Regions from separate parts of the Alkalibacillus flavidus genome, predicted to be linked through region 1. Evidence: predicted binding sites of a transcription regulator. Region 1 holds the regulator's gene; each other region holds the start of a gene.
The links. Region 1 encodes LexA, which represses DNA repair genes until DNA is damaged. Its sites were predicted from a motif close to CGAACATATGTTCG; they were not measured.
Positions count from the first base shown of each region.

Region 2: ABID56_RS04520 (carbohydrate kinase) is a predicted target of LexA. The motif match lies at 837-850, and genes of this name have one in related genera.
Region 3: uvrB (excinuclease ABC subunit UvrB) is a predicted target of LexA. The motif match lies at 1,908-1,921, and genes of this name have one in related genera.

Region 1 is NZ_JBEPMX010000001.1:296,147-307,393, reverse strand. It holds gene selD (selenide, water dikinase SelD) at 1-130, shown strand, start outside; gene selB (selenocysteine-specific translation elongation factor) at 191-2,071, opposite strand; gene ABID56_RS01565 (ATP-binding protein) at 2,089-3,180, opposite strand; tRNA gene ABID56_RS01560 (tRNA-Sec) at 3,413-3,509, shown strand; gene ABID56_RS01555 (DUF2621 family protein) at 3,537-3,983, shown strand; gene ABID56_RS01550 (CcdC family protein) at 4,016-4,498, opposite strand; gene ABID56_RS01545 (Na(+)/H(+) antiporter subunit B) at 4,498-4,950, opposite strand; gene ABID56_RS01540 (cytochrome c biogenesis CcdA family protein) at 5,023-5,727, opposite strand; gene ABID56_RS01535 (YneF family protein) at 5,873-6,121, opposite strand; gene sirA (sporulation inhibitor of replication protein SirA) at 6,222-6,656, opposite strand; gene tkt (transketolase) at 6,755-8,764, opposite strand; gene ABID56_RS01520 (DUF896 domain-containing protein) at 8,858-9,091, opposite strand; gene lexA (transcriptional repressor LexA) at 9,294-9,914, shown strand; gene ABID56_RS01510 (DNA polymerase IV) at 9,952-11,208, opposite strand; gene ABID56_RS01505 (YolD-like family protein) at 11,220-11,247, opposite strand, start outside.
Region 2 is NZ_JBEPMX010000003.1:115,858-127,104, forward strand. It holds gene ABID56_RS04515 (ATP-binding protein) at 1-676, opposite strand, end outside; gene ABID56_RS04520 (carbohydrate kinase) at 907-1,998, shown strand; gene ABID56_RS04525 (pseudouridine-5'-phosphate glycosidase) at 2,000-2,908, shown strand; gene ABID56_RS04530 (hypothetical protein) at 2,947-3,198, opposite strand; gene ABID56_RS04535 (alanine racemase) at 3,267-4,340, opposite strand; gene ABID56_RS04540 (YeeE/YedE family protein) at 4,523-5,782, opposite strand; gene ABID56_RS04545 (MBL fold metallo-hydrolase) at 5,925-6,872, opposite strand; gene ABID56_RS04550 (hypothetical protein) at 7,209-7,688, shown strand; gene ABID56_RS04555 (hypothetical protein) at 7,714-7,953, opposite strand; gene ABID56_RS04560 (hypothetical protein) at 8,108-8,467, shown strand; gene ABID56_RS04565 (GDSL-type esterase/lipase family protein) at 8,547-9,182, shown strand; gene ABID56_RS04570 (DsbA family oxidoreductase) at 9,399-10,106, opposite strand; gene ABID56_RS04575 (STAS/SEC14 domain-containing protein) at 10,300-10,617, opposite strand; gene ABID56_RS04580 (DUF779 domain-containing protein) at 10,857-11,213, opposite strand; gene exaC (acetaldehyde dehydrogenase ExaC) at 11,240-11,247, opposite strand, start outside.
Region 3 is NZ_JBEPMX010000004.1:39,200-50,446, forward strand. It holds gene uvrB (excinuclease ABC subunit UvrB) at 1-1,695, opposite strand, end outside; gene ABID56_RS05200 (PDZ domain-containing protein) at 2,138-3,349, opposite strand; gene ABID56_RS05205 (S41 family peptidase) at 3,469-4,971, opposite strand; gene ABID56_RS05210 (murein hydrolase activator EnvC family protein) at 5,101-6,495, opposite strand; gene ftsX (permease-like cell division protein FtsX) at 6,541-7,434, opposite strand; gene ftsE (cell division ATP-binding protein FtsE) at 7,424-8,110, opposite strand; gene ABID56_RS05225 (c-type cytochrome) at 8,725-9,063, opposite strand; one part of gene prfB (peptide chain release factor 2) at 9,116-10,150, opposite strand; one part of gene prfB (peptide chain release factor 2) at 10,152-10,223, opposite strand; gene secA (preprotein translocase subunit SecA) at 10,701-11,247, opposite strand, start outside.

The DNA of each region.
Region 1 (11,247 bases):
GTTATTAATCGCCTTAAATCAAGACGAAGCTGCCGACTATGTGGATGCATTAAACCGTTATGATGATCATATGGCTACTATTATTGGTGACGTTAAAGGTCATCGCACGCCGCATATTTACATTAATTAATATGTGGATGCTTTATTCATTATAAAAAACGATGGCCTCGATTAAGAAGCCATCGTTTTTTTATACCCAATATCGTTGATCACCTTCACGCTCAGTTAAACGCAAACGATCACATGTTTCAAGAAAAGGGATTAAATATTTTCTCGATAATTGCAAAAATTGTTTTGCATCATGTAGCGTAAAGCTCTTAGGATGGTGTTGCTTAAAGTCTGTTACCGTACGGTCAAACACGTGCCGGTCAATAATCATCGTATCATTTAATGCTACAACCTGTCCTCGCTCAACTAGAAAATGTTTCAAGTCTTCCATTTCTTTATCTGTTAACTGAAGGAAATAATGAGACCATTCATTCACCATGAGACCATCATGTTCTAATGTCGCAAGTCCACTGTCTACATAGGGCTGAATTTGATCAGGGATAAACGGACGGAATGATGGTAATGCAATAACATGATCGTGTTGGATGAATTGACCCTTTTCAATCCAATGGTCGACCACTCTTTTACTCACGCTTTTAGATGCTTCTACCTTATCAACTAATGTGGACTTATCCATCCCATTAAGAAGCGGATATGTCTCATGAAAAGAACTGAGCATCGTCTGGCAGTTTGCAAATTGCCGCTCCATCCATTGGTCTGAAACGTACCGATTATTTATTTCACGAATATCATTTTGCTGAAGTAGTTTTTGAAGCACAGGCACTAATTCTGATTCATTGACATTTAGTTTAGTGCATAACACTTCCATCGAGATAAATGGGTCATCATTCGTCAAATAATCAATTATTCTTTCTTCTAATGTTTGTTGCGCCTCTTGTTGTAATTGTTTCACCGTGGCTTGTCCAAAGCGATGCTTTTTGGTTGCGGACTGAATGACACGACCGCCCCCGATTGTTTCCGCAGGTGTCGCGCGCCGTAATATAAATAAATCATGACGAAGTGTGTAAACAGCGTCATCAAGTTCTAATTGTGCATAAACTGTCTCAGTCGTTGCTGATATTTCGTTTCGGTCAAACAGCACAATACGACCGTACACTTCACTCGTTCCAGTATGTAGTTTAATAGGCGACCGTTGTTTTACTGGTCGTTGTATATAACGAGAAATATTCAGCTCAATATCGATCCGTTTAGAGCTTGGTTGATTAACATTGCTCGTTAACACATCACCGCGTTTTATTTCGTCAGTACCTACCCCTTTAATTGCTAAAGCTGTTCGATGACCAATCGACGATTCACTAACATGTTGCCCAAATTGTTGAATGCTTTTAATGTCAATATAACGATTCTTAGGCTGAAGAATCACTCGATCATTTTCATGTATATGTCCTCCGATAATGGTTCCTCGCACAACAGTCCCGATACCGTGTACGTGAAAGGCTTGATCGATAGGCATCCGAAAATAACCAGTCGACTCCCTCGGTTTCAGATCCGCCAACGTCGCCATTAAATCAGCATATAACCTATCAATACCAGTTCTACTAACTGAATCGACATAATAGATCGGCGCATGATTAAAAACGGTACCTCTCGTATATTCTTCCAATTCACTAACGACTAACGTCAACCATTCATCATCGACTAGATCGACTTTAGTCAATACAATTATTGGGTTATCAACATTTAGAAAATGTAATATTTCTAAATGTTCAATTGTCTGTGGCATAACACCATCATCAGCTGCTATGACTAATAATGTAATATCAACCCCTGACACACCAGCAATCATTTGTCGGATAAATCGTTCATGTCCAGGCACGTCTATAATCGACAGTCCCATATCATCATCTTGATAAAGCGGTGCATACCCTAACTCGATTGATATTTTTCTATCTTTTTCTTCTTTTAAACGATCGGTATCCACACCTGTAAGAGCTTGGGTTAAAGCTGTTTTGCCATGATCGATGTGGCCTGCCATTCCAATTGTATACTGTTTCGTTTGCATATTGTTTTCATCACCATCTATGATTGTCTGAATTGTAAACGAAAAATACTGCCTTGTGGTTCATGGTCATGAATCGTTAATGACGCGCGGTGACTTTCTAAAATATCTAATGTCACCATTAAACCAAGACCTGTTCCTTTATCTTTCGTCGTAAAGAAAGGTTGACCTAATTTTGCTTTTAAACTGTCTGGAACACCAGGCCCTTCATCGATGACATCAACATATAAGTCATCCTCATTTGTTACTCGGATTGTGATCGACCCAGGCTCTTCCATCGCTTCAATCGCATTTTTTATTAAATTGACAAACACTTGTTTTAGCTGTTGTGGATCACAATATAAATCAAACGCTTCCATATCAGATTCAAGCACCAAGTCAATATCATTCATTCTAGCTTGCGAACGCATGAGCATACAGACGTCTTCTAAAACCGATACAATATCATCTTCTTCAAATTGATTAGGTGACGGTTTGGATATATATAGCATCTCTTTTGAAATAGCTTCTATTTTATCAATTTCATCTTTCATAATTTTAAGGTAGTCCTCTTTTCCTTCAATGCCTGTTTCAAGAAGTTGGAGAAAGCCTTTTAACGATGTAATCGGGTTACGTATTTCGTGTGCAATGCTGGCTGCTAACTGTCCAGCTGTCGCTAATTTTTCTGAGCTTATAAGCATTTGTTGGGCTTGCTTATGTTCCATCACATCTTGAATAACCGTGACATTATATGGCTGATCTGTGACCGGATTTATAATTTTACCTGAATTCGCTTGGCAATCGATATAATCACCGTTTGAATTCAACACACGAAATTCATCAACCACTTTTTCATCATATGGCAAGGAATGTATACTTTGTTTGACCCATTGACGATTTTCTGGATGGATATATGATAAGATCGATTCATTAACAAGGTCACTAGGTTGATAACCGAATACATCTTGAACGGATTCGCTAACGAATAAAATGCGAAAATCCTCATCGAAAATGACTTTGATCGTCATTGAATGCCGATCTCGCCATGAATGCGCAGCTTCTATCAGATGATTCCACTCAGAACGTTGTGATAAATCGTCCGTATCTAAATATGATAAAGGTTCATGCATCATGTTCATTTCCTCCCCAACCTGATGAATATACTATAAACTATGAAAGATGTTAGCAATAAATGACAACAAATCATATTTTATCGAATAATTTGTGAAATGTCTAAAATTTTGAATAAGTAATTCTATATTAAGAACAATTATACTAAAAAAATAGATTTTATCAATCATTGTCTGTTAATTGTTTAAGTTGCGTCCGTTGTTTACAAATTGTATAATTTAAAATGGATTAAATGGGGCTGGTTACAATGCTGGTGCTTGTCGTGGTCTTCAAAACCATCCGGGAGGCGCGTGTCGTCTCCGGTGGGTTCGATTCCCACACAGTCCCGCCAATGTTTTAAGTGAAACGAGTGAGGAATATGTCAACTACAGTAGGGATTCTCTTAATTCTATGGTCATTCATTATGCTCGGTTTACTCGCAGTCGGCGGTTATTTTATGTTTCGAAAGTTTTTAAAGAAACTACCGAAAGAAGATGGCAAATCCATTATAGATTGGGAAGAATATTACGTTAGTGAAACAATCGACCTTTGGAGCGAAGATAAAAAAGCGTTACTCAATGAACTCGTCGAACCTGTACCTGATTTATTTCGCGATGTTGCTAAACAAAAAATCGGTGCAAAAATAGGCCAACTAGCATTAGAACGACGGGCAAAATCAATTACATTAGATTTGTTGATTGAAGGCTATATTCTAGCTACACCGAAACGCGACCATAAGTTTTTGATTAAACGATTAGAAGAAAAAAACATTGATTTTTCACCTTATGAACACTTATTAGAACGAGATTATAAAAGCGGAAGTTAATGGAGATAAAGACTCCTTAACTTCCGCTTTTATTATAATGTGGATTTTAACTTCATGAATTTAACTAACATACCAATTCGCCACGTGACAAGCATCGCAAAAGCAAGTAAGTAAAACATCGCACTCGTTTCACCTACAGATATCGATTCCCCAATCGCTAGTTTCCAAGCGATCCGAATAATTAATAATCCTATTAAAACGATACCTAATGCTTTTGATGGTTTTAAGTATATATGTTGATCATGAATCTCGAAATTCGATGTCAAAATCAAGACTACTGAAAACAATAAACCAACCGCCATCGCTTCAAGGACGAGCAACCACTCAATTTGAAAATAAGGAAACAGGAACATAAGCGCGCCTGTACTCATAAATAACGGTGGTAAAATAATTTTTTTGGCTGTAGCTGGTTTTCGTGATGCCCGTTGGCGCACAACAATCATACCACTTGCCATAATAATGGCTACGATGGTGACCGTTGTGGCAACAATGGGCTGGTCTAAAACCGAAAACATTACATATCAACCTCTTCTGAAGAATCCATTGAATCCGTTGCAATCGTCAATATAATCGTCATTGATACGCCGATAACGGCTAAATAAACGCCTAAGTCAAAAATAAGGGCTGTCGACAAGTGCGTTTTACCTAAAATCGGTAACTGAAAATACGCTGCATTTTGTGTTAAGAACGGTTCACCGAAAAACAAACCACCAACACCATATAATGCGGCAATACCTAATCCTATGATGAATACGGTTGTAAAATTTACCGGGAACACCTTGGACATTTTGTCGTAACCATATGTCATGTACATTAAAATAATGGCTGCTGCGGCCATCAGTCCACCAATAAATCCTCCACCAGGTGCATTATGCCCAGCGAAAAATAAATAAATTGAAAAGCCGAGTAAGATGAAAGCAATTATTTGCGTCATTGTTTTTAAGATTAGATCATTTTGATTCACCATATTGAATTGTTGCTCCTTTTAACGATATCAATTTATGTTCATTATATGTGATTTATGATAAGCATTCAATCATTAAAAGCCCTGAAATCCGAATAAATTAGCTAAGTAGGACGTAATGATTTTAAGCCAATCAAAGAACAACACAAAGCCTAGCACGATTAAGATATAACCACCGATCGTCATCACTTTTTGAGCGTGACGTTTAATCCAGTCCATTTTACCAATAAAGAATGACATGATGAAAAACGGAATAGAGAAACCGAGTGAATATGACGCCATCATAATGACACCTGATTCAGGGTTTGTAGCCGCTAAGGATAAAATAGCCGCTAAAATCGGGCCTGTACACGGCGTCCAGCTCATGGAAAAAGCAGCGCCAATCAACAATGTTCCTAAATAGCCAACTGGCCGGTTTTTAAACGTGAATTTTCGCTCTTTCATTAAGAAATTGAAATTAAAAAATCCGATCATGACTAAACCGAAAAAGATAATTAAAATAGCGCCGACTTGACGAATTAAGTCACTATAAGCATAAAGTGTCCCCCCGATAAACGAAGCGGTGAACCCTAACATGATAAATATCGATGAAAAGCCAATCAAGAAAAACAATGTATGTAACATACTACGTTTGCGTAACATGGCTTTATCATTTTTTAATTCCTCGACACTCATTCCTGTCACATAGGATAAAAAGACAGGATATAGCGGGAGTACACAAGGTGATATAAACGTCAGCACTCCTGCCCCGAATGCGAGGAATATATTTAAATCTGTCATCTCTATACGCCCCAATCTGGTTCCTTCTTTAACAATATATTACCATCGTATCAAACTTATCGCTTTACAGACGACTTATTCATTGACGGATTTATGAAAACTCATAATAAAAGGAGCAGGCATGATCACCTACTCCTCATTGACGTTACTTGTCTTTTTTCTTCTTCTTATCATCATTGTCCATTTGTTGAGACATGGACTTCATCATTTGATTAATTTTCTTCTGCGATGGTTTTTGCCCCATCTGCATCATCATCGTACGTAACATTTGCTCATTGATTGGCGGGTTCTTTTTCAAATAGCTCATCATTGTTTTACGTGCAATGAAAAAGCCAGCAAGAAGGCCTAGCACCAATGTTGCAAAAGCAATTAATACAACCCATAGTATATCCATTGCTTCATTTTCCTCCTATCTCGTTGTCTTTATACAGTATAGTAAAACAAGCCTATTATGACAATAGCCTATATTAGGGTACACCATTTTTTCTATAATTTCAATTTAATTCGAATGATCGATTCGTTAAAGGCAGGACCCAACCACATTCTTCTGTTTGAAAATTAACGACAAACGTATAGCGATAACACCGTTTAATAGCTTCGAACACAATAGCATCTGCTTCAAGTAATGACGGCGCAAACACTGTTAAGGCATAGCCATGTTGTTGGACTGTGATGTTGCCATCCGAATTCTTTAATTCAAATTGATCATTAGCCAATTCTAAATAAGACTTGTCCATTTCTTCTGTTAATAACTGATCGATGACTAAGTGACAATCTGGCTTAACTAAAATATGATCCGCTTGTCGTTTAGATGTATCTGTTTGAGGTTCGTGTAATTGTTCTTTAATAAATCGATATAACACATCCACTTTATAATAAAAATGATACGCATAATCCGGTTCAAAAAAATATAAGGAATATTGATACATCATAAATCCTCCTTTTACGGATCAGTGTATCAATATTCCAACATATTCTTTGTCGTATTTTCGATGCAATCACATAAAAATGTAATCGAACAATGGGGTTACTTGTCTAACAATGCTTTCGCCCGCTTCACAACATTATCAACCGTGAAACCGTAGTTTTCAATGACTTCGCCACCTGGAGCTGACGCGCCAAATGTGTCGATACCAAGAACATCGCCTTCGATGCCGACATAACGTTCCCAACCGAATGGTGACGCCATTTCGACAGCTAAACGTTGTGTGACAGTTGACGGTAGGACTGATTCTTTGTAGTCGTCAGATTGTTGCTCGAAACGATACCATGACGGCATACTGACCACTTGTGCGTCGATGCCTTCTTCTTTCAACTGTTCACTTGCTTTGTGCACTAATTGAACTTCAGAACCTGTTGCTAATAACAGTAAGTCTGGCTGTTCTTTTTCTGCTTCTTTTAAGACGTAAGCCCCTTTGCTCACACCATCACGAGCGATTTCATCTGTTTGTGGCAATACCGGTAAACCTTGACGAGTTAACACAAGTGCTGTTGGGTGATCCGTTGCTTCTAATGATAACTCCCAAGCTGCTTTCGTCTCATTAGCATCTGCTGGACGAATTAAGTCAAGGTGAGGCATCGCACGTAATGATGGTAACTGTTCGATCGGCTCGTGTGTTGGACCGTCTTCACCGACTGCAACAGAATCGTGAGTTAACACATACGTTACCGGAGCGCCCATTAGCGCTGATAAACGTAGTGCCGGACGTAAATAATCACTGAAGACGAAGAATGTACCACCGAATACTTCAACACCGCCATGTAATACCATACCGTTAAGTGCTGAAGCCATCGCGAATTCGCGTACACCAAACCAAATGTTACGTCCACTATAATCAGCTGGTTTAAAGTCGTCTTCACCTTTTAGCGTTGTTTTGTTCGAACCAGCTAAGTCTGCGCTACCGCCAATTAAGTTCGGAATATTGGATGCTAAACCATTTAATACTTCGCCTGATGCTGCACGCGTCGCAAGTGCTTTAGACTCTTCATTATATGACGGTAGATCAGCATTCCAACCAGCAGGTAAATCACCGTTGATCGCACGTTCAAAGTCTTTCGCCAGTTCTGGGTGCGCTTCTTTGTATGATGCGAGTAATTCATTCCACTTCTCTTCTGCTTTAGCTCCGCGGTCTTGAACGTTCACTTTGAAATCATCTTTCACGTCGTCCGGAATGAAGAATGCTTCTTCGTAATCCCAACCGTAATATTCTTTTGCTAATTTCAGTTCATCTTCACCAAGTGGTGCCCCGTGAGCATCAGCTTTACCAGATTTATTCGGTGCGCCGTAACCGATGATCGTTTTCACTTCAATCATTGTCGGCTGCGTCGTATTTGCTTTTGCTTGTTCGAGCGCTTTTTCAATCGCGTCCGTATCGTTACCATCTTCAACGCGGATCACTTGCCACCCGTACGCTTTGTAACGGTCTTCAACACTTTCTGAGAATGAGCGGTTAAGATCGCCATCTAGTGAAATGTCATTTGAATCGTACATAACAATTAATTTTCCTAATTGTAAATGAGCAGCTAATGATGCTGACTCTTGTGATACGCCTTCCATTAAGTCACCATCACCACAAATTGCATACGTATAGTGATCGACTACTTGATGGTCATCTGTATTATATTTAGCTGCTAAGAAACGTTCAGCCATTGCCTTACCTGTTGCCATCGCTAACCCTTGTCCTAGTGGTCCTGTTGTTGCTTCAACACCGTCTGTATGACCGAATTCAGGGTGACCAGGTGTGTTAGACCCCCACTGGCGGAACGATTTTAAATCATCTAAGCTGACATCGTACCCTGATAAATGAAGCAATGAATATAATAGCATAGACCCGTGACCAGCAGATAAAACGAAACGGTCACGATCAAACCAAGATGAATGGTTCGGGTTATGATCCATCACCTTCGTCCATAATGTGTACGCCATTGGAGCAGCCCCCATCGGCATACCAGGGTGACCTGAGCTCGCTTTTTCTACGGCATCAATGGTTAATGTTCTAATCGTGTTAATTGATAATTGTTCTGTCGTTTGACTCATATTTTACATTCTCCCTTCACGAATTCCATGTTCTATAATGTCACAAATACGTTCCTATTTTAACAAACTTTCGAGACAAAAATCGCTATTTATTTAATGTTTTTTTTGATTTTCTTGTTCTTCTTTTAATTTTTCTGGTGTAACGTCTTGTCCTTCAGGGTCGACGACTTTCATAGAGTGCAACTGATTCTTAAAGGAGGAACGAAATGCGTGTAAATATTCTTGACGCAGTTCTTGCTGTTCATTTTCCTCTTGTTTAGTTAATCCTTTTGTTTTCTTTTTATTCGCCAACGTATTAATCCGATCAATTTTTTCTTGTGATAACATACATCATACTCCTTTTATCCTTCTTCCGTTTATATTTCCTTTTTATACAGAGTCCAAACTATATTTTAAAACCTATATCAACTAATGACAAGAATTGTGTCTTTTATACGAACGAACGTTTGTTTTTTGTGAGAATTCTTGCTATAATAAGAGTAATTAATTGAGGTATTATATTTGGTTATATAACGATGAGGTGAGCAATGTGACAAAATTATCGAAACGACAAAAGGAAATCTATGAATTTATATCAGATGAAGTTCGCGCTAAAGGTTATCCGCCTTCTGTACGCGAAATTGCTGAAGCGGTCGGTCTAGCATCTAGCTCCACCGTTCACGGCCACTTATCACGTCTTGAAGAAAAAGGATATATTCGCCGAGACCCAACGAAACCACGTGCTATTGAAATCACACACGAGGATCAACAAGCCGTACAAGAGCGCCATGCCATGTACGCACCACTCGTCGGTAAAGTGACAGCAGGTGAGCCGATTACTGCGGTTGAAAATGTTGAGGAATACATTCCACTGCCAAACACACAGGCCGCAATTGAAGATGACGTATTCGTCTTGTCAATACAAGGTGATAGTATGATTGAAGCCGGGATTTTAAATGATGATTTAGTCATTGTTCGTAAACAGGCAACTGCTTCAAACGGTGATATTGTGGTCGCCATGACGGAACAAGATGAAGCCACGGTGAAACGTTTCTTCCAAGACAGTCATCAATATCGACTAGAGCCTGAAAACACATCAATGGAGCCTATTATTCTCGATCACGTCACGATCTTAGGTAAAGTGATCGGTGTTTATCGCGACATTCATTAATAAAACCCGCGTATGTTGTTTATCACATACGCGGGTTTTATTCGTAATGACCACCGATTTTTTGGCCACGATCAAGCGCAATCCCACCTGATGTGTAACTACTTGCTCTTAAAATAGCCGTAGAACCAAAACGTTCGCGAATGGAATCAACGGCTTGATTTAATTGATTCATATGACTCCGGTCGTCAAATAAACTTAACTGAGTCCCGACATCATCGGTTAAATTCGTCAACGTCACAGATGCTTTACGAATATGCGCCCCTTCTGTATGAAATCGCTCGAACAATTGCATACAAACGTGATACATTTCCATCGTATCGTTTATCGGAACATCGATCGATTGTGAACGACTAAAATGTTGAGCGTCGTCATCTGTATAACGAATCGATAAGTGAATCGTGCGCCCCATTTTTTCATCCCGCCTCGCGCGTCGACATGCTTCATCACATAAATCAAGTAAACACGCTTGAATTTCATCTTCTGTGTAGTCCCGCAACAGCGTAATTCCGTGCCCATAGCCTTTTTGTTCCGTTTTCGTAAATTGCCCCGTAACAGGGCTTAAATCGATCCCCCACGCATGCCAGTACAATTGTTCGCCCATAATGCCGAATCGTTTTTTTAGATGATCATGTGAAAAACGAGCCAAGTCTCCCATCGTGACAATTCCCATGCGATTGAGGTGACGCTTCATTTTAGAGCCAATGCCCCAAATGTGTTCAATATCAATTGGCCATAACTTGTCTGAGACATGTTCATAACGACACTCACTAATCCCGTTTGGTGCTTGTTTAGCATGTAGGTCCATCACAACTTTAGCTAAAAACTTGTTATCGCCAATACCAATAACCGAATCAATACCAAATTGTTCACGAATGCTCGATTGAACTTTTTCAGCAATGGTATAAACCGAACCGTATAAATGGTTCAACCCATCGACGGTTAACCATAATTCATCAACGGAATAAACGTGAATCGCTTCTTTCGGGACAAAATGCATCATAAGCTTCGTGATCTCAAGCGACACCGTTAAGTAATCCCCCATATGTGCTGGAGCAATCACAAGATTGGAGTCCTCAGGTAATTCAAAATAACGACTGACATTACTGATGCCATGCTTCTTTTTTAAAGCAGGCGACGCAGCTAACACAATACTCCCACGTCTGTTCGGGTCACCGACTACAGCTAATAATGCTGTTTGTGGATTAAGCCCTCGCTTCATACACTCAACACTCGCATAAAAGGAACGCATATCAATACAAAGCACATCGTGTCTCGGGTATAAATTGTAATTCATGATGGCACACCTTACCCTGTTATATCTTTTATATGCCTT
Region 2 (11,247 bases), on a different contig from region 1:
TGCCTTCTTTCACCGAACGTAATACGGCTTTTCGTTCGCGGTAGAAACTCACAATCTCATGCGGTTCCAGTCCTAAAATATCATCACGAATGCTCCTAGTTAAGGCGATACTTCCTACTATACCAACAGCTAGAATAATAGCTGCAATGATAAAGACGATTTGCAGTCGATCGAAAATCGCACTTCGTATATCCTCAATCATAAACCCAACAGATACAAGGCCAATCACCTCATTTTGCTCGTTAAAAATCGGCGCTTTCCCGCGTAACGAAGGCCCGAGTGAACCAACTGCTTCTGAGGTATAATACTCTTCATCAATTAATGCTTGATCATTATCGCCACCAACCATGCGTTTTCCAATTCGCTCTTCAATTGGATGAGAATAACGAATACTATTTTCGTTTCCAACGACGATAAATTCTGCCCCGACTTGTTCACGAATGCTCTCAGCTATTGGTTGAATCGTCTCAGATGGGTTCTCATCATCAAAGGCTTCAATGATTTCTGGTGTTAAGGAGATAGAAGTCGCAACATCAAGCGCTCGCTGCCCCATTTGTTCTTTTGTCTGATTCCATTCTATGTATGAGTAAACGCCTGTAATAAAGACTGTCACAATTAATAGCAGCGAAATAACGGACGTTAATATTTTTGTTCGGAGTGATACTTTTTTCAACATAGAGCTTAGCTCCCTTAATTATAATCACATTCAGTTTATCCTTAAAATTAAGATGCGACAATAGGAAACTCGTTAACTCGTTTTTTGATGGACTAATAAATAGATTGACTCAAACTCTATTAACTGATAAAAGTTTAAAACATAAATATTTTTCACTTTACAAACAAATGTTTATATTTTAAACTTTTGTTATAGATAGTGAAACGCTTTCATTTTAAGGAGGTGAGTCCGTGGATAAAGAGGAACAGATTCTACAAATTATACGATTCAATCCATATATTACCCAACAGGAACTTGCTGATCAGATTGGGCTATCACGTCCAGCTGTCGCCAATTATATTAAGCGGCTGATCGAAGCCGGGCGCATTAAAGGGCGTGCATACGTCCTTAATGATGAACAAACGATTGCTTGTGTTGGGGGTGCTAATGTTGACCGTAAAGCCCACGCCTTACAAGCAGTACGGCTACAGTCATCAAACCCTGTAAAAACCGAGGAATCATTAGGTGGCGTCGCTCGTAATGTTGCCGAAAACTTAGCCCGCTTAAATCTAAGACCTGGCTTGACCACTGTTGTCGGACAGGACAAAGAAGGCGAATGGTTGCGTGATGCATCTTTTAAACTGGGTATTGATACGCAAATGATGATGACCTTATCTCAAGAGCGAACAGGAACATACAGTGCTTTCCTTGATCCTAGTGGTGAACTCGTTGTCTCAATGGCTGACATGGCAATTTACGATGCATTAACAAAACAGCTCATTCAACAAAAATGGTCTCATATAAAGCAAGCTAATGCGATTTTTCTTGATACGAATATTGCTGCTGATGCCTTACAAGAAGTCATTGAACAATCAGCTAAACAGCAATTAACGGTTTTTGTTGACCCAGTATCATCGATTAAGGCTGAAAAACTACCCAAAGATCTGATAGGCGTACACACAATCTTGCCTAATCAAGAGGAAGCTGAAACCTTATCAGGTGTCACAATTGATCAAGAACAAGATTACGCCGTAGCTTGCCAGAAGTTGCTCGACCAAGGTGTCCAACAGGTTGTCTTAACCTTAGGCGCTAAAGGTATTTATTACTATAACCAAGAGGAATCAGGTTTTATCGAAGCATTACCCGTAGATGTTAAGGATGTTACAGGGGCTGGTGACGCCTTTACTTCAGGTGTAATTTACGGAGAAACCCAACAAATGTCACTCAGTGAATCTTGTCGTTTTGGACTTGGTTGCGCGACTGTCACCTTAGAGTCAGAACAGTCTTGTGCAGAAGATTTATCCGTCGAAACGGTCTATAACAAATTGAAGGAGTTGAATTAAGATGGAACAATTTTTATCTTATACAGATGAGGTGCGCGATGCATTAGAAAGCGGCAAGCCCGTCGTCGCGCTAGAATCAACGATCATTTCACACGGATTACCCTACCCAGAAAATATGGATATGGCGAAAAAAGTTGAAAATATCATTCGCGAGCAAGGCGCTGTACCTGCCACAATCGGCCTCATGGATGGCAAAATTAAAATCGGTTTAACCGAAGATGAATTATATACCTTCGCGACAGAAGAAGGCATTCACAAAGTGAGCCGTCGTGATTTCGCACATATCATCGCGAAACAAGAAACGGGTGCGACGACGGTTGCCGGTACGATGATTGCGGCTAATTTAGCAGGCATTCGCGTGTTCGCAACAGGCGGTATTGGTGGTGTCCACCGCGAAGGCGAATATACGTGGGACGTATCAGCTGACTTACAAGAACTCGCCCAAACGAATGTCGCCGTTGTTTGCGCTGGAGCGAAATCAATCCTAGATATCGGACGAACACTTGAATATCTAGAAACACATGGCGTACCGGTCGTCGGCTACAAGACGAACGCGTTCCCGTCATTCTATTCACGCGAAAGCGAATTTGGCGTCGATTTCAGTATCGATAACCCAGCAGACGTTGCGAAGACACTCCAAACGAAGTGGCAGTTAGGCTTAGACGGCGGGGCTGTTGTGGCAAACCCTGTCCCTAAAGCATCCGAAATTCCGTTTAACGAGATCGAAAGCGTGATCGAACAAGCTTTAAGTGAAGCGAAAGCCGACAATGTGACAGGTAAAGATGTAACACCGTTTATTTTAAGTCGCGTTAAATCGCTAACGGACGGTAAGAGCCTTGAGACCAACCTCGCACTCGTTTATCACAACGCAGAAGTCGCAGGCCAAATCGCCGCCGCTTATCATAGTTAACATAAGGAAAAGCAGTGGTTCAGCTACCACTGCTTTTTTTATGGCACATCATCATACGTCATATTCCCATCGACATCGCCGTCTTCGTCGAGCAATTGAACGAATGATTCGTATTCATCTGACATGTCATCTGCTCGATTTAACGCGTCTTCCTCCGTATCAAACGTTTCATAATCATCTTCTTCACCGACGAAATAGACGTGCCACTGATCGCCTTTAGGTTTTACGATGACACCATGGTCGATCATCTCAGGTTTGACACCGTCATTGGCCTTTTCTTGATCACTCATAAACGATCGCCTCCTTACGCTTTAATATGCGATACGAGCAGACCTTTTATGAATCATCGTGACAAAAATTATTTCGACCCTCCGCGAGCATCAACTGGCCACCATTCACCATTTGACACAGCATAATGATCAAATAAATTGACCGTTACACAGGCATGGTTTGGAATAACGTCAATCGTATCATTAATCTCTAACGGACAATTCGCTTTGATCGGAATGACGCCATGCTCTTCACTCACCTTATCAATAATCAATTCCGGATAACCGACAACACGACCAAATCCAACGACCGACGCATGACCATGCGCGCCTTTTTCAAGCGACAACGCCTTACTGCCCGCATCAATCACGAGTCGCCCGTGTTGTTTCGATACGACTGTCGTTTTAACGGTGACGGCACAATCAGACACGTCTACAACACCAAGTCCAACTTGCACCATATCGTAAAACATCGCATTCCCCGGGCGAATATCCGTCACACCGTCATAACGCCCCGCTTCAAAAACTGTCGGCGTCGTCCCTACACTACGGTGCTTAATCGCGATTCCTGCTGCTTCACACTTTGCTGCGCTCCTCACGACACTGTCAGCCTCAGCTTGCGCAATCGTTTGGCGTTCTTCATCTGACGCTGCACCATATGCGTGCCCAGCATGCGTATAAATCCCTGTTAATTGTAAGCCAGGCAAATCCGTTATGTACCGCGCAAGTTCAACCGCTTCATCGCCAGGCTCAACCCCACAACGGTTCAAACCTGAATTCACTTTCATCCAAACCTCAATGGGTGCATCCGAAAACGCCTCACTCAACAAATCCGCGCCGACCGTTGTATCCACGCTCACGATGACGTGCGCTCGCTTCGTTAACGCCTTTAACCGTTCGATTTTAACCGCTTTCGTCACAGGATAGGCGATCATCACAGACGGCACACCCGCTTCAATCATGACCACTGCTTCATCCAACGTCGCGACCGTCACACCGACCGCCCCAGCATCTACTTGCATTCGTGCAATCCGCTTACTTTTATGCGTTTTGACATGCGGACGAAACGTTAAGTCATTCTCGCGCGCAAACGCTGCCAAACGTTCTACATTCCGCTCCATCGTCGGCAAATCTAAACATAACTGCGGTGTATCGATCGTCATCCGAACGCCTCCCTTTATTTACCAACATATACACATTATCGATTATTGTGCAAGTATCATACCATAAAGTGATAGATTCCACATTACTTTTGCAAGAATCCTAAGTCAATGTGACAGAATCACGTAACATATTGATCGAATCAAAAATCCCTTATGCGTATCACCGCGCATAAGGGATTGATTTAACAGAATGAATCTTTCGGTTTTGGAACAGACAAGCCGAACAATGGCCGTAAATACAGGGCTAAGAACGTTCCTGCAAGTGCCATAAAGCCCCAAATATAACCGTGCAGGCTGAACGATGCAATACCACCGAAGTACGCCCCGATATTACAACCGAACGCTAGGCGCGCCCCGTAACCCATGAATAAACCACCGATCACAGCAGCCGACACATTACCTTTAGTCAAGCGGGTAAATTTAAACAAACCACCCGCAGCAGACGCGATAAACGCACCTAAGATGACACCAAAATTCAACACCGTCGTCGAATCCGTCAAAATCGATGCCTCAAGCGCTGCCGCACTCTCACCTTGCCAGTACGCCCAGCTCGCCACATCCATGCCAAAGAAATCCGCCACTTTCGATCCCCAAAGCGCGAAAGCCGACGTCACACCCCAAGGCGAGCCACGCGTCATAAGCGTTAGCGCGTTTAATACTGCAAGCGCAATCGCCGCCGCAAACAACGGCCAAGACCCGCGAAACAGACGCTTCCACCCCTTAGTCGATGGAACAGATGCCATTTTCGGTGCACTACGACGACGCTCAATCACAAGCGTTAACCAAGCGACTAAGCCGAAAATCGCAATCGATAACAACCACGCACCACCGTAGCCGAAACCAGTCGTCTCAGCGAGTGACACCGGTTGATACGCTGGCAAATCTTCTGTCCAAAACGGCAAGTGAGCCGCGCCAATCGTCGAGCCAACAATAAAGAACAGTAACGTCACGATCATCACTGTACGCCCGCCGCCAACAGCGTAAAGCGTACCCGATGCACAACCGCCACCTAACTGCATGCCGACACCGAATAAAAAGGCACCGACAACTACACTAACACCGACAGGCGCCACATACCCAGATACTCCTGTATCAAAAAAAGAAAGGCCAAACGCCAAAATCGGCGCAAACAACGTCACCGCTACTGCTAACATGACCATATGCGAACGGAGCGCTTTTCCATTACCAACCGACATAAACCGACGGAAAGCTGACGTAAAACCAAAGCGTGCATGAAACAACGTATAACCTAACAGTAGGCCAATCACAAGCAACAACGCTTGCACCCCACTATAAGACACCATCAAATGAATCATTAACCCCGCCGCTACAATTAACGCAGCTATAATCAACTTCATTTGCGGTTTATTTAAACCTGCCTCGTCTTTCGGAACCGACACAGGATCTTTTACTTCACTCACTGGCTGAACTTTTGTCGCCACTTTAAAAACTCCTTTTCTGATAAATTTAATCGGAATTATAATTACATAGATTACTTTAGTCGCTAAAGACGCCTTTCGTCAATTAAAAAACTTGGATTTTACATAAAAAATCTCCCGCCTTATCAAGACGGAAGATAAAAGGTCATTGATCTTCTGTTTTCTTTAGATAATCCACCAATCCCATCGCACACACCCTCATATCCATCTCTAATAACGGATAAATATCATGCTCCCTCGGGACGCCGATATCGTCTAAATAACTAGCAACCCGATCAAAGAGCGCCTGCCGCACTGACTCAACTGGCGCATTAGAACCCCGCTTCACCGCATCCTCACTCAACTCCAAAAATAACGGCAACCAATCGCACATTTGGTCATAAACGACGGCGGGCTCAGTCGACCGCCCGAAGTGGCCAAAGTGAATGGCATCGACACCGAGCGATTCAATCCGTTTGAGTGACTCCAGCATGGCGTTTGGATCAAATTGATTCGGCGACGTCGATGGCAAGACTAACATTTCACCGTATGGTAATGTGTGTGGATAATACACCCCAATCGTATCGCCTGTATAGATCGCATTGGCTTTTGAATCATGAATCGACACGTGATGTTTCGCATGTCCCGGGGTATCGTAAAAGGTCAGTGTCCGCGACCCGATATGAAGGTCACTTCCATCGGGTTGTTCAACTAAACGATCTTCTGGGACAGGGACGACTGGATCAAAAAGGTCATCGAATTGCTCCCCGTATACTGCACGAGCACCTTGAACGAGTTTTGTCGGATCAGCTAAATGACGCTTCCCGCGCGGGTGAACGTGGACCGTTGCATTTGGACAGCTTTGTAACAACACCCCGACACCACCTGCATGATCTAAGTGCACGTGGGTGACGATAATATGCCGCACGCGCTCGGGATTTTCGCCAATTGCTTTTAACCCATCTAACAAATGCGGAATGGATGGACTCGCACTCGTTTCAATCACTGTCAGCTCATCATCCTGTATCACATACGCCCCCGTTCGATTCGGTAAGCCTAAATCATAGACATCTATTAATGACACATCTTCATCCAGTAATTCAACTTTTGGCATAGAACCCCTCTTTTCGATGGAATTGGTTATATTATATTTATTTCGTGACACTTATCGGTAATTCCTTCTATTTTAATGTCGTTTATGGCAAGATAAAGTAAGTTAGGAGGTTTCAGTATGGAAACATTTTTATTCAGTAATTGGTTTTTAATTGTTTGGATTGCATTTTTCATCTTATTATTCGTGATTTATGTTAAAAAAAGTTAATATTAATTAAAATATGTTAATTATATAGCGCTTTCATATTTGTTAAATGGGAATTATCCTATTTATTTACTGCATAAAACGCATTTTAATGGTATGATGTGACTACACCTAATGTATAGGAGGCACATCATGGGACCTATCAACCTTAGACCGGCAGGACGAAATGACTATGATATGATCGACGACATGATCAAACAAAGCCTTAAACACGAACGACATCACGCTGGGCGACCGCATTTAAAAGGATTTGTCGATTTAAAAGAAGCGATCGAACGCCACAACAACTATATTCATCACGGCGCCATGATGATTGACTTAAACAAAGAAACGGTTGGATTAGTCGGTTTACTTTACGAAGAAGGTCAATCAGATGCTTGGGTGGTCGGGCCGTTTATCAACGAACCCTATCATTCGACGACCTTTTTACAAATCATTTTGGAAGAACTGCTTCAATTAACGTATCGGACGTTTTCCGAATTGTATATCAATGTACCGACGAGCAATTTTGCTTTAAAACGAGCCATCGAACGAACATCTTGGAATATATCCGAGCACAGAAACCAAGAAACCACATATTATACATCCTTAAAAAACACGCTGACTCTATAGCGAACTATAGGTCAGCGTGTTTTTATTACGCTACATATTGATCAACATGACTATCTTCGGCGTGGCTTACATTCATTTCAATGTCAAAACCTTGGCTGCTGCCACCGCCACCTTGTCCGCCACCGAACATCGGGAAGACAAAGTAAACGAAGAATCCTAGAATTAATAACGTTATAATGATTGCTGTAATGGATTTAATCGCTGTAGCGCCTGTACGACTCGGGTCTTCGTGTCTTTCAACATATTCTTTCTTTTTATCTTCCATTGTTAAACCCTCCTATTGTTGTTTGCTTACTAGTGACATACCCACCTTTTATCGTTCGTTAAACAAAATATGACTAAAATGTGACAAATGTCTCAGTCACGCAAAAGGTTATGGGCCGCATATAGTATCAGTGTCACGATTAAGGAGGGATTTAATGAACTCGAATATGAAGCCTAATAACGAACAAATGCATGATTTTTGCCGCGATCATCATATGCACTTTGTCCATCTCGAAACTGGGGATGGACAATTGTTTGATGGTATTATTGATGATGTCGATCACGACGGGGTTATCCTTATTTTGCCGTGGGGTGAGATGGGTAACATGCAAGACGAACGAAATAATCCAAATTATGGCTACGGCCCTGGGTCAGGATACGGCTATGGGCCAGGTTACCCGGGACAGCCGGGGTATGGATCACCCGGACGGTACCCTAGACGATTCCGCCGCTTCAGACGACAACGTTTTCCATTCAGATTAATCAACCGCATTTTGTTTCCGTTCTTTTATTAAAAATACGAACACCCACCCATACACAATGGCCTTATCGTACATCTAATGTGATAAGGCCGTATTAAAGGGTGGGTTTTTTATGAACAAGGATGTGTACTACCGTGCTTTAGGTGATTCATTAACATTAGGTTTAGGACCATTATTACATCGAGGGTTTGTCTATGATTACAGCAACCACCTCGTCCAAACGCTTCGGCAACCTGTCAGAACAGAGGTTGTTGCACGCAAAGGAATGACGAGTGGTGACTTAATCACCGCTTTAAACGACGACTATTTACGGATGAGGGTCGCACAATCACACGTTATCACAATTACCGTCGGCGGCAACGACTTACTACAAGCGCACCAACAATTTTTAAACACCCTCAACCCCGTATCGTTTGAACGAGCAGAGCAGTTATTTTATGAGCATATCACGGATTTGTTGTTTGAGATCTATTTACTGAAATCGTTACACCCCACCCCTTACTTCATAAGACTGATCGGGTTGTATAACCCATTTCCACAGTTGCCTTACAGCGCATTTTGGATCAACCGGTTTAACGCCATTTTGCAGTCGATGACATCGTCAGTAGTTCGCTACGTCGATTTAATGTCACCATTTACCCAATACGGCCGACGCGCACTAGCGTGGGGTGGCATCCATCCGAACCGACGAGGTTACCGGTTGATCACGCAAGCGCTTATCGAATCAGGGTATAATCCGTTGCTTTAAAATGTATGGAAGTCGCTCTATTCCCGTCGAGACCGCTCAATTAAAAGGCGCAGTTGCTCTAATCACCTGACAGTCGCTCTATTAACCGCGACGGTCGCTCATATTTTTTATAAGATGCTCTATTTAATAGGAAATCACGCGGCGACTAGAACGCGGTCCATTCTTTAAAACATCCTAAAAAAAGTGACCCGCTCATTTACACGGATCACCATTCACTTATTGACACGACTCATCATCGCAATATTCTGTTGTCGATTGCGTGTTCATCATTTGTAGCTTCGGTTCTTGTTTTTCTTCTTCGTACACTTTTTCAAGTACTTGCGTGAAGGTGTCGATTGGTTGCGCACCACTGACAGCATATTTTTCGTTAAACACAAAGAACGGTACACCTTGCACGCCGATATCGCCAGCATCTTGAATATCGCGACTCACATTCGCATTAAACGCTCCGGATTGAAGGGCGTTCAACGCTTCATCGCGGTTTAGCCCCACCGCTTCTGCACGATCTCCTAACACCGTCTCATCACTTACGTCTAACCCTTCTGTAAAATAGGCTTGCATAAGCGAATCCGTCAGCTCATTACCTTTACCTTCTTGTTTTGCAAACTGAATCAAACGTTGCGCGTCTTTCGTGTTCGTTGGAATGATCGCATCCATGTTGAATGTCAATCCGACTTCTCGTGCTTGCTCAGCCATTTGCTGATTCATCTCGCGCCCTTGTTCGTATGGCACTTGATATTTCGTCGCTAACATCTCATGAATATCGTTATACTGTCCCGGCTGAACAGTTGGGTCTAATTGGAAGCTTTTAAACGCTACAGACACCTTTTCTGGTGCTTCAAATTGTTCTAACGCCGCTTCAAATCGACGTTTGCCTATATAACAAAACGGACATACGACATCCGACCAAATTTCGACTTTCATAATATGAGCCTCCTCATTTACGCTAATTCAGTTCATATTATTACGGATTCAGGCCGGAAAAATCAACTCATATGTTTACACAAACAAAAAAGTACGCAGCCTCGAATAGCACTGCGCAACATTTGTTTAATATCTGTATAATTTAGTTTGCTTGTAAAAACGATAACGCTTCATCGTTTGAAGTAAAGTGGAATTAGTTGTTAGGATTCGATTCTTTTGCCGTCCGTTTAAGCTGCATTTTCGCTAAATTACTTTCGACGATAACAGCGGCGCGATTCATTCCGATATCTAACAACCATTGTTGGTGCTTCACCAATTCTTGCTGCGCGTCTTGCACAAAGACTTTAACCCCAGCCATATCAACCATGACATCAAATGTATCCTTATTCATCTGTTTGACTGCTTTTTCGATATCTTTGTTGGCACTCTGGATATCTTCAGTCGACACATTCCCTTTCCATTCGATCTTAATAATTCCTTTACGACGCCCCATCACATCCACATTGTACATGTTCTTTATCTTCATTGCATAACTTTTGTGTAATTAAAACACCCCCTTTCATGTTTTTAAAACCTTTTTCTTAAATTTTTTTGATCTTTTATATCTATTTATTAAATAACTCCGCCCACTTTTGAAATAAATAAATGAAGTTATGAAATAAATCGAACGATTTATTTCATAACTTCAAAACCACTCCCCCTAAAACAGAAAAAAGGATCAAGGCGTCAGACGCCTTGATCCTTTTTCACTTATCGATTCAATTGTTTATTCTCTTCGTCCGTAAACGCTCGTGATCGGGTCAGGAATCGTTTACCGTGCCGACCTTCTAGTGAAAACATGCCACCGCGGCCATCGACGACATCGATGATGAGCTGGGTATGCTTCCAATAGTCGAATTGGCTTTTGTGCATATAAAACGGCGCGCCACCAATATCGCCGAGATAAACGTCTTGATCGCCAATCATGAGATCGCCTTCAGGGTAACACATCGGCGAACTGCCATCACAACAGCCACCCGATTGATGAAACATAATATTACCATGTTCGGCTTTAATCTTATCGATCAATTCTAACGTGGCGTCGGTTGCTGTGACTCGTTCGACCATACGCTTTACCCCCTTTCCGCTCTATTTTAGAAGA
Region 3 (11,247 bases), on a different contig from region 1:
ATCGATTGCGACTTGCATTGAATCGGTGATTTTATCCGCATACATAATCACGCGACCCTCCGCATTACGCGCCGCACGACCCGTCGTTTGAATGAGCGACCGCTCAGAACGGAGGAAGCCTTCTTTGTCAGCGTCCAAAATCGCAACGAGCGACACTTCTGGCAAGTCAAGACCTTCACGTAACAAGTTAATTCCGACAAGGACGTCGTATTTACCGAGTCTTAAATCACGAATAATTTCAATACGTTCAAGCGTTTTAATTTCCGAGTGTAAGTAGGCCACTTTAATGCCCATTTCCTGTAAATAATTCGTTAAATCCTCTGACATTTTAATCGTTAGGGTCGTCACTAGGACACGTTCGTCACGATCAACTCGTTTATTAATTTCACCGATCAAGTCATCGATTTGACCTTTAATTGGACGCACCTCAATCTCTGGATCGAGTAATCCCGTCGGTCGAATAATTTGCTCGACCATCTCCGGCGAATGTTCACGTTCATACGGGCCAGGCGTCGCTGACACATAAATTCCGTGGTCGATATGTTTTTCGAACTCTTCGAACGTCAGCGGTCGGTTATCCATCGCAGACGGCAAACGGAAACCGTGATCGACTAATGTCTGCTTGCGCGCTTGGTCCCCGTTAAACATGCCCCGCACTTGCGGTAGCGTCACGTGCGACTCATCTACGACCATAAGCGACCCATCTGGGAAATAATCGAGTAACGTGTACGGCGTTGAGCCAGGTTCCCGAAACGATAAATGACGTGAGTAGTTTTCAATACCTGAACAAAAACCCATCTCACGCATCATTTCCAAATCATAATTCGTCCGTTGCTCGAGCCGCTGCGCTTCGAGTAGCTGATCGTTTTCTTTAAAATACGCCAACTGTTCTTGCAACTCTTGCTCGATATTTTGAATCGCTTTTTTCATCTTTTCTTCACGCGTGACGAAGTGAGATGCCGGGAAAATCGCAACATGATCGCGGTCACCCAAAATTTCACCCGTCAGCGCATCCACTTCACGAATCCGGTCAATCTCATCGCCGAAAAATTCAATCCGAATACAATGCTCCTCGCGCGACGCCGGAATAATTTCCACCGAATCACCACGCACCCGGAACGTACCGCGCTGAAAGTCAATGTCATTTCGCGCATACTGAATATCAACGAGGTTGCGCAACACTTCATCGCGTTCTTTTTGCATACCCGTCCTGAGCGATAACACGAGCTCACGATACTCTGTCGGCGAACCGAGGCCATAAATACACGACACACTCGCCACAATCAACACATCTTCCCGCTCAAACAACGCAGACGTCGCCGAGTGCCGTAATTTATCAATCTCATCATTAATGCTCGCGTCCTTCTCGATATATGTATCCGAATGCGGCACATACGCTTCTGGCTGATAATAGTCATAGTAACTAACAAAATACTCTACCGCATTATTCGGAAAGAACTCTTTAAACTCACTATACAACTGTCCCGCCAACGTTTTATTGTGCGCAATCACAAGCGTCGGCCGATTAATCTCCGTAATCACATTCGACACCGTAAACGTCTTACCCGTCCCCGTCGCACCGAGCAACGTCTGATGACGCTTACCATTATTCACACCATTCACAAGCTGTTGAATCGCTTGCGGCTGGTCACCCTGTGGTTCAAATTGCGACTCTAACTGAAATGCTTCCGCCACATTATCAACCCCATCGTTTCATTATATTCATTGCCTGATTCAAGCAGTTTTCTTTAGGATTCTCGCAGTTTTAAGCTTGATTCCTGCACTTTTCCTTGGGATTCACGCACTTTTTAGCTTGATTCCTGCACTTTTCCTTTGGATTCCGGCACTTTTTAGCTCGATTCCCGCACTTTTTCATGTAATTCCATCAATTTATATTATAACATACACGAACATTCGTTTGCACAGTGGGATCCCTGCGCAAACAGTCATATATTAAGCATATTTTGTCAGACCATTGATTGCAAAAGATATGATTGACTCGACGAAATAGTTAAGATTGCGACGATAAATTCGCTAATTCGGCGATAAATGCTCGGAAACCGACGATATCGCCATCAAATATTCCCGTTAATCAAAAAACTCATCCTACCCGCTCGGGATAAGATGAGATGTCGTCCTATCTAGATAACGTTTCTGATGATTGTAACGAAAAGCGCGGGGTTTCTTTCACGAAAATAAACCCTAATTGATGATCTTCGCCTTCGTAAATCGACCGTTGCACGAATTTCGTCTCGCCATTTAAATCGCGCACATTTAATTTGCAATAAGCTCGATTTTCGCTCATAACATCGAAAAATTCATACTCATTACGTACCGGTACATCATGGACACGCTCGATTTTTTCGCCAATTTGCACGTCTAAATCCGAAGCCGGGGAACCAGGAACAACTCCGACAATCGTAATCCCCTCTGACTCGGGTCTGAAGACGGGTCTACGCTCACGGTCAAAGAAACGCACGACAAGACTAATGACCGCACGCAACACTATCGCACTAGCGACAACCGATACTAACACATATGGTAGCGTGGCGAGCGGGACCCATACAGCGGTCAACACAACTACCAGTAACATCAAACTTAAACCAATCCGCTTCGCCCCTTGGTCACTAAACACGCCGCGGAACGTTTGCGCGAAACCAACGACATACGGAAACATTACAAACTGCATGCCAATGGATTCAGTGGCAAACACAGGCCACCAACTAAATGAATCAACTAACGACAACGGGCCACCTGGTAGCGGTATTAACAATGGCACAAGCATTAACCGACTTACTCGATGCGCCCCGACATCTTTACCACGATCGCCTGCATACAACCTCGGAAACGTTTGTGACCGCTTCGTCATCACAATGAAAATCGCTTCAACCAACAATAGCGCGAGTAACAGATAAACCATGTCTTCAAGCGACACTTGATACAATCGATCAGTCACCGCCTCATTCCAAACAACAACATCAAATCGTTCTAAAAGCCAGATGATCACAATCGATAAACCGAGTGTGTACGCGGGGGACAACAACGCGACTTGCCCCGTTAAAAACATGACGATAAACACTGCCGTCCACAATGCGAGCCATTCCCATGTGACAACCATACCAGTTAACACAAAACCAGCTGATAATATGATCCCCAAAACTAACCCGAGGAGCCACGTCCCTCGCCACTCCGCATGTAACGGAAACACGCGGTGACCAAATTGTTTGCGATCTTGTTTAATCCGTGACCACCCAATCAGAAATGAAAACAAAATTGCGATATATAATACAGGTTGCGCAAACAACCATGCGATGCCTAGTCCGATTTCTGTCAACCACGTCTGCCACATCTCGATCTCCCCTTTTACCAGTTCACCTAACGTATTCGTTTCGCGATTTAAAATGAAAATCCTGCAACATCTACAAATCTAGGCAAAAAAGATGACCCACTGCAGAGCCATCCTTCGTTTTACTCATATAACGCTTCAATTGCACGATCTAATTGGACATCATTTTCTGGATTTTGTACGGCTTCTAATATCATATCTTCTAACTGCAATTCTGTCTCTTCGCCGACAGATCCCGTAACATCTAAACCATTCTCATCTTGAAAATGTTCGACAGCTGCAACGGTATCCATATCAAAATAGCCATCTGTCCGTGACACATCGTAGCCAAGACCTTCTAACATGATTTGAAGCTTTTCTACTTCATTGCCTGTCATATCATATTCAAGTGGTTCGTCGCTTTGAATTAATCCTGTGTAGAAATACTCCGGCTGACGCTGTTCAATCGTCGGGTCAACGCCTTTATCTTGGATTAAGTTGCCATCAGGCGTAATCCAATTAAAGACCGTTAGCTTAAGCATTCCTTCATTAAGTGGCATCGTTTGTTGAACCGTACCTTTTCCGAACGTTGTTTGCCCGACTAAATCATAACCGTGAATTTCGTTTAAAGCAGCGGCTAAAATTTCCGAAGCACTCGCACTACCTTGATCAATTAACACTGTCACAGGGTAATCCGGTTTCCCTTCACCGTCTACATAATATGGGTCGCGCTCGGCATCATGACGCTTCGTATAAACGAATGGGTCTTCATCTGAAACGAAATGCGACAACATATTCTCCACTGCGTTAAACAAGCCACCAGGGTTTCCGCGAACATCGAGGACTAAACCATCGATATTCTCATCTTCCTCAAGTGATGTTAACGCATCATCAAACTCTTGCGCAGTTCCTTCTCCAAATGACGTAATCTCTAACACACCGACCGTATTGCCGTTATACTCTTGAACCGATGAATGTACCGTTTCTAACGGGATTTCGTCGCGTGTAATCGTGACATCAAACGTTTCATCGTCACCTGGGCGCTGAATCGTTAACACAACATCCGTCCCTTTTTCACCGCGTATAATTTGAACCGCTTCTTGTACCGTTTGATCTTCTACAGATTCACCATCAACAGCTAAAATACGATCGTTCGGACGCAAGCCGGCTGCTTCTGCAGGCGAATCTTTAATCGGGGATACGACGGTAATAAACCCGTCACGCTCAGTTACCTCTGCGCCAATGCCTTCAAACGATGATTCAAGCGACTGATTAAACTGATCAGTCATTTCCTCATCCATGTATTGGCTAAATGGATCGTCTAACGCATTTACGACACCTTGTAATGCCCCTTCGTACAACGTTTCACGGTCCACGTCATCGATATAATATTCATTAATGGCATCGACAATTTGATTGATCTGATCCACTTCAGCTGATGCATCAGAACTCACGTCTTCACTATCACTATTGTCTTCTGTCGACGAATCACTTGATTGATCCGTGTCATTTGATTCTTCCGACGCTGTCTCCTCATTTGGTTCATCACCATTAGCAACCATGGAAACCGCTGTCGCTGACAGAGCCCCACCGATTAGGAAAGCAACTAATATTAACACAACTAAATATTTACGACTTAAATTCAACTCGGTTCACCACTTTTCTATAAAATCAACCTTCATCTTTGCACGGTTATTATGAATCCGTTTTCCATAGTATAACACAAAAGCACCACACATAACGTGCGATGCTTTAAAATTAACGACCGTTAAGCGTTAACGAGAATAAAATTGTGACCGTGACGGAACACTAATATATTGTCTTGGGTCAACGGCGTTCGACTTCGCATTGTTCCATCCACCACCACGGTGAATTTCAAAGTGCAAGTGCGGGCCACCTGACGCTCCTGTGTTACCCATACGTCCGATTTGTTGACCTTGTTCCACTGTTTGTCCAACACTAACATTCACGCTCGTCATATGGGCATATACCGTATCATATGCTACACCATCAATGTAATGCGTCATATAAACGACGTTACCATAACCGCCACCACAACTACGATCACCGACGACACAGCCTGAAACGACACGATAAACTTCACCAGATGCTGCCGCATAAATCGGCGTCGTCGGGTTCGGTAAGTTACCTATATCCGTTCCGAAGTGTTGACGCCCCCAACGATGACCGAAATTCGACGTTAAATAGCCATCCATTGGTGTTATAAATGTCGCGCTACTATTGCTACTCGCTGGAGGTCCAGACTCTGCTCGCTCGATTTGGCGTTGTAACGAGTTCTCACGCGCTTTTAAAATATCTTCCTCTTCAGCTAACGACACGCGGTAAGACTCAAGTTCATCTTCTTCTTGTTCTAAGTTAGCCAAAATCACTTCTTGTTCTTCACGACGATCATTTAAATTCGCAATCAATTGATCTAAGTCTTGTTTTTGTGCGACAAGTGTTTCTTGTTTCGATTCGACTTCTTGCTTGTTTTGTTCAACAGACGCTTTATTGTCTTCTACTTCCGCTTTCGTTTCTTCAACTTGTGCGACTGTTTCTTCTAAATGTTTCTTGTCAGCCGCATGTTGATCTAATATGTCCTGGTCTTGCTCCATCACTTTATTAACAGCCGTTGTACGACTAATAAAGTCACCGAAATCACTAGCTCCCAAAATCACTTCTAAGTATCGTACGGAACCGCCATTCTTTTGCAATGAACGGAGTCGGTCTTTAAGTACTACTTCACGTTCGGCAATTCGTTCTTTCGTTTCTTTAATTTCTTGTTCGAGTTGTTTGATTTCAGCTTCTAACTGTTCGATTTCATTTTCTAACTTGCGAATTTCTGCTTCAAGTTGACGAATTTCGGTTTCTGTTTTTTCAATATCTAATTCTTTTTGGCGCACTTCTAATTCGGCTTGTTGAATTTCGTTATTAATTTGCGCCAATTCGTCCTCTGTTTGAGCTTGTTGTTGCTCTAATTGATCAAGTTGTTCTTGTAAATTATCTAATTCGTTTGTAATTGATTCACGTTCTTCTTGAACTTCATTCAACTCTTGTTCGATTTCATCAGTCGATTCGTTCGCTTCAGTTGTCGTAGTTCCAGTCCAGACCATAACGCCAGCAAAGACGACGGTTAACGACAAAAAGATCATCCATTTTTTCGTCAACATTGTTTCTCCCCTTTTGTGGTTAAATGTTGGTAGATAGGTTATGTGTTAAACACGTAAAAACTTGCGCACACTCATGACGCTTCCCCAAATACCGATAAACGCGCCAATACCTAGTAGCATGAGTGACAGCTGCCAAGCAAATGGGTTCCACGGTAATAGCTCAATAAATTGGAAATTCAAGCGGTCGTTCAAGTTCACATATAAGAAGTGGTAACCCGTTAACACGATTGTGATCGGAATAATTGAACCAATCACACCTGTTAACAACCCTTCAACGAAGAACGGACCGCGAATGAAACTATTTTTCGCACCGACGAGTCGCATAATCCCAATCTCGTCACTACGTGCTGTTATCGTCATTTTAATCGTGTTCGAGATTAAGAAAATCGCTGTTAATAACAACGCCGCAATGAAACCAATCCCGACATAACGCGCGTACTCATTAAATTGCAGTAACCGCTCGACCGTTTCACTACCATACTCGACACTTTCTATTTCGCTGAATTGTTCAATCTCAGCTGCCACAGGTGCTAAATCTTCTGCTTCTTCCGTTTGCACAATATAAACATGATTTAACGGGTTGTCCTGTTCAAACAGTTCATATGCTTCACCTTCATCACCAAGATCTTCGATTAAGTTATCTAACTCGTCTTCTTTCGATGAAAATTCATAACTGGATACTTGGTTGATACTTTCTATCTTTTGGCCAACTGCATCAATATCTTCATCATTTGTATTTAATTGAATAAACGCTCTAATTTCCGCGTCGGCTTCGATATTTTCAGCAATTTGGTTTAAGTTTAACATTAAAATCAAAAACGCGGCGACTAACACGAGTGTCGTCGTAACCGCCCCGACAGCTGCGACGGTCATCCAGCTGTTTCGGATCAAGTTCTTCGCGCCTTCTCGCATATGACGTGATAATGTACTAATCTTCATAGCCGTATTCCCCTCGATGCTCATCTCTAACGATTTGTCCATTTTCCATCGCAATGACACGCTTGCGAATGCTGTTGACGATCTCACGGCTGTGCGTCGCCATAATTAATGTCGTGCCTGTATCATTCACCTCTTCAAAAATCCGCATGATCTCCCACGACGTATCCGGGTCTAAGTTACCCGTTGGCTCATCGGCAATCACGATTTTCGGATTGTTTACAATAGCGCGCGCAATCGCAACCCGCTGTTGTTCACCACCCGATAATTGTGCTGGAATAAAACGCGCTTTATGCTTCAAGCCGACTTTATCCAACACATCCATGACGCGACGACGAATTTTGCGCGGATTTTCCTCAATCACCTCTAACGCAAACGCGACATTTTCGTACGCTGTTAACTTCGGAAGCAATTTAAAATCTTGGTAAATCACCCCAATATTCCGTCGCAAATATGGCACTTGTCGCTTTTTCATTTTACCTATATCAATGTGATTAATATTGACTTTCCCATCTGTTGGTACTTCTTCGTGATACATTAATTTGATAAAGGACGACTTACCAGCACCACTTTGGCCAACGACGTATACGAATTCGCCAGCCTCTATTTTTGTTGAGATACCGCTCAATGCGGTCACTCCGTTGTCATACACTTTATGTACATTTTTCATTTCGATCATACTGACTCACCTTGTTCCCCCTGCTGCGATGCAACACATATTATTATTCTTGAAGTTAAGTGAGGCATTTTCAGACATGCCAAAAAAGCGCTATTTCCTCTATTTCTTTTTCAATATTTTATCATAAACGACATATGGTTTACTATTTGTTTTATAAAATCGCGCTTAATTGGTATTATAACATGTTTACGTCGAATATTCTGCGGGAATTATATTACATTTTCTTTTCAATTGTGGATAACTTGTGTGAGGATTTGTCACTAATAACTGATAAGCTTTAAAACAATGTTCTATAAAAGTCCCTTGTTGATATTGTGATCCGCTTACGGTGGACGCTTTCCGCGGGCACGGCTCGAGCCAGGCAACATCATCGAGTATGCTACCCTGCAACTTGCACCGAGGAAGCCTACTTCGAAGCAATGCTAGAAGACGCAGGTGCATCTCTCGGGATCTCGAGACTCGTGCTGTTCCCGCAGGAGTCGCCACCTTCGCTACTCACAATATCAACAATAAAGATCGCTATTCTATCCGATTAATTCATACATATTATGAACTAATCACAACATAAAAAGTTCCCTTTCAACCATTAGGCTGAAAGGGAACTAGGTGAATCATTATTGACTTAAAACAAACTCTGCAATAGCTTCTGCTTCGCTATCGCTCACGTCTTGGGCTGGCATGCCGCCTTGACCTTCAAGAATAATTGAAACGACTTCACTTTGGTCGTAATTGTCACCAGCTGTTGTAAGATCTGGGCCAGCGCCGCCGCCTAAGTCTTCACCGTGGCATGACACACAGTTTTGCTGGTAAAGCTCTTCACCTTGTGCTGTTTCGTTAGCGCTATCGCCACCATCAGCATTTCCACCGTCAGAACTTCCACCATCGTCGCCACCGCCACATGCGGCTAGGACCATCATGAAACTGATAAAACCTACTAATAACCACTTCTTCATGTCATTGACCTCCTTTAAGTTTTACTTTATATGTTCCCTAAACGCTCACAAATTAACCATCAACTTGTGAACGTAAATAGGCGTTAATAAATGGATCCAAATTGCCGTTCATCACCGCTTCAGTATTTCCGTTTTCCACGTTCGTCCGGTGGTCTTTCACCATATTATACGGATGGAAAACATACGAGCGAATTTGGCTACCCCAGCCGATTTCTTTTTGTTCGCCGCGAATTTCGTCAATTTCTTCTTGTTGACGCTCAAGCTCTCGTTGATACAATTTCGACTTCAACATTTTCATCGCTTGTTCGCGGTTTTTAATTTGCGAACGTTCGGCTTGAGAAGACACGATCGTATTCGTCGGGATATGGGTGATGCGCACAGCTGAATCAGTCGTATTGACGTGCTGACCACCCGCACCACTAGAACGGAATGTATCGACTTTCAAATCGTCATTGTTCACTTCAATTTCGATTTCGTCATTCTCAAATTCAGGCATCACATCAAGCGACGCAAATGACGTATGACGACGACCTGACGAATCAAACGGCGAAATTCGCACGAGACGGTGCACGCCTTTTTCCGCCTTCAAATAGCCGTATGCGTTGTGACCCTTAATAAGCAACGTCGCACTCTTCACACCCGCTTCATCGCCCGGCAAATAATCGAGCGTTTCCACTGTAAAGCCTTTTCGCTCAGCGTAACGCGTGTACATCCGAAGTAACATTTGCGCCCAGTCTTGCGATTCCGTGCCACCAGCACCTGGGTGAATTTCAATAATCGCACTATTCGAATCATACGGATCACTCAGTAAAATATTTAATTCAAACTGATCAATCGCCTGGCGCGTTGACTGTACTTGCTCCTCTAAATCCGCGAATAGTTCCGCGTCATTTTCTTCTTTCACAAGCTCATACGACACCTCTAAATTGTCGAGGTCCTCTTTAAGCTTGTCGAAACCATTCACGAGCTCTTTTAATTGATTCGATTCATTAATTACTTTTTGCGCCGCTGACGGATCATCCCAAAACGACGGATCAATCATTTGATCATTCAGCTCAGCGATACGATCTCGATAACTCGTTAAGTCAAAGAGACCCCCTAAAGTTGTCGAGTTGTTCATGCATCTTGTCTAATTCATTGCGAATATCTGCTAAATCCATAACGCGTTTTGTCACCTCTACTTTTAATACTAACCATATTATACCACTAAAACGCGGGAATAACAGCCTCTTCACCCGTCTATACGCAAATTGTCATAATTTCGATGTCGTTATGGTGGAGTGTAGTGTGAGGTTGATTCAAGATTGTTCGAGTTTGAGTCAAGCGGGTTGGAATTTGGTGCAAGTGATTTAAGAAGTGGCGCAAAACATTAGCATTATGAATCAAGTTTTCGGAAATCTGAATCAAGAACATCCTGAGCGTGATCTGGTTCAAGCGCGTTCTAATTTGAATCAAGAACCACTGAGTTTTACGCAAGCGAATATAAAAGTGAAGCAAGCACTTCAAAGTCTGAATCAACAAAACCCAAATGTGAGTCAACCTCACCATACACGAAACCTTCACCATTGTCTGTGCGCTTAATCACACAAACAAAACCCGCTCTGACTTAAATCAGAACGGGTTTCATCATGTTTATATTATGCACCGTGGCAATGTTTATACTTTTTACCGCTACCGCAAGGGCATGGTTCGTTGCGGCCGACTTCTTTTTTCTTCACGATCGGCTGACGTTTCTTCTCTTCTTGTGGGCGACCACCTGAGACGGCTTTCGCATCTTGTGCGACTTCTTCACGCTGCAAGTTTTCACGGATTTGCGCTTTCATCGCATAGCGCGAAACCTCTTGTTCGATCGACGCAATCATGTCTTCGAACATTGAGAAGCCTTCCATTTGATACTCTTGCAACGGATTATTTTGACCATACGCGCGCAAGTGAATACCTTGGCGGAGCTGGTCCATCTGGTCGATATGGTCCATCCACTTCGAGTCGACGGTGCGGAGTAAAATCACTTTCTCGAACTCACGCATCTGTTCGTCTGTTAACTCTTCTTCACGCGCATCGTATTTCTTCTCAACGATCGCCATGACGTGCTCGACCATTTCATCTGGCTCTTTACCTTTCAAGTCATTGGCTGTAATTTCATCCACTTCAAGCACATTTGCCTGCAAGAATTGCGCTAAGCTT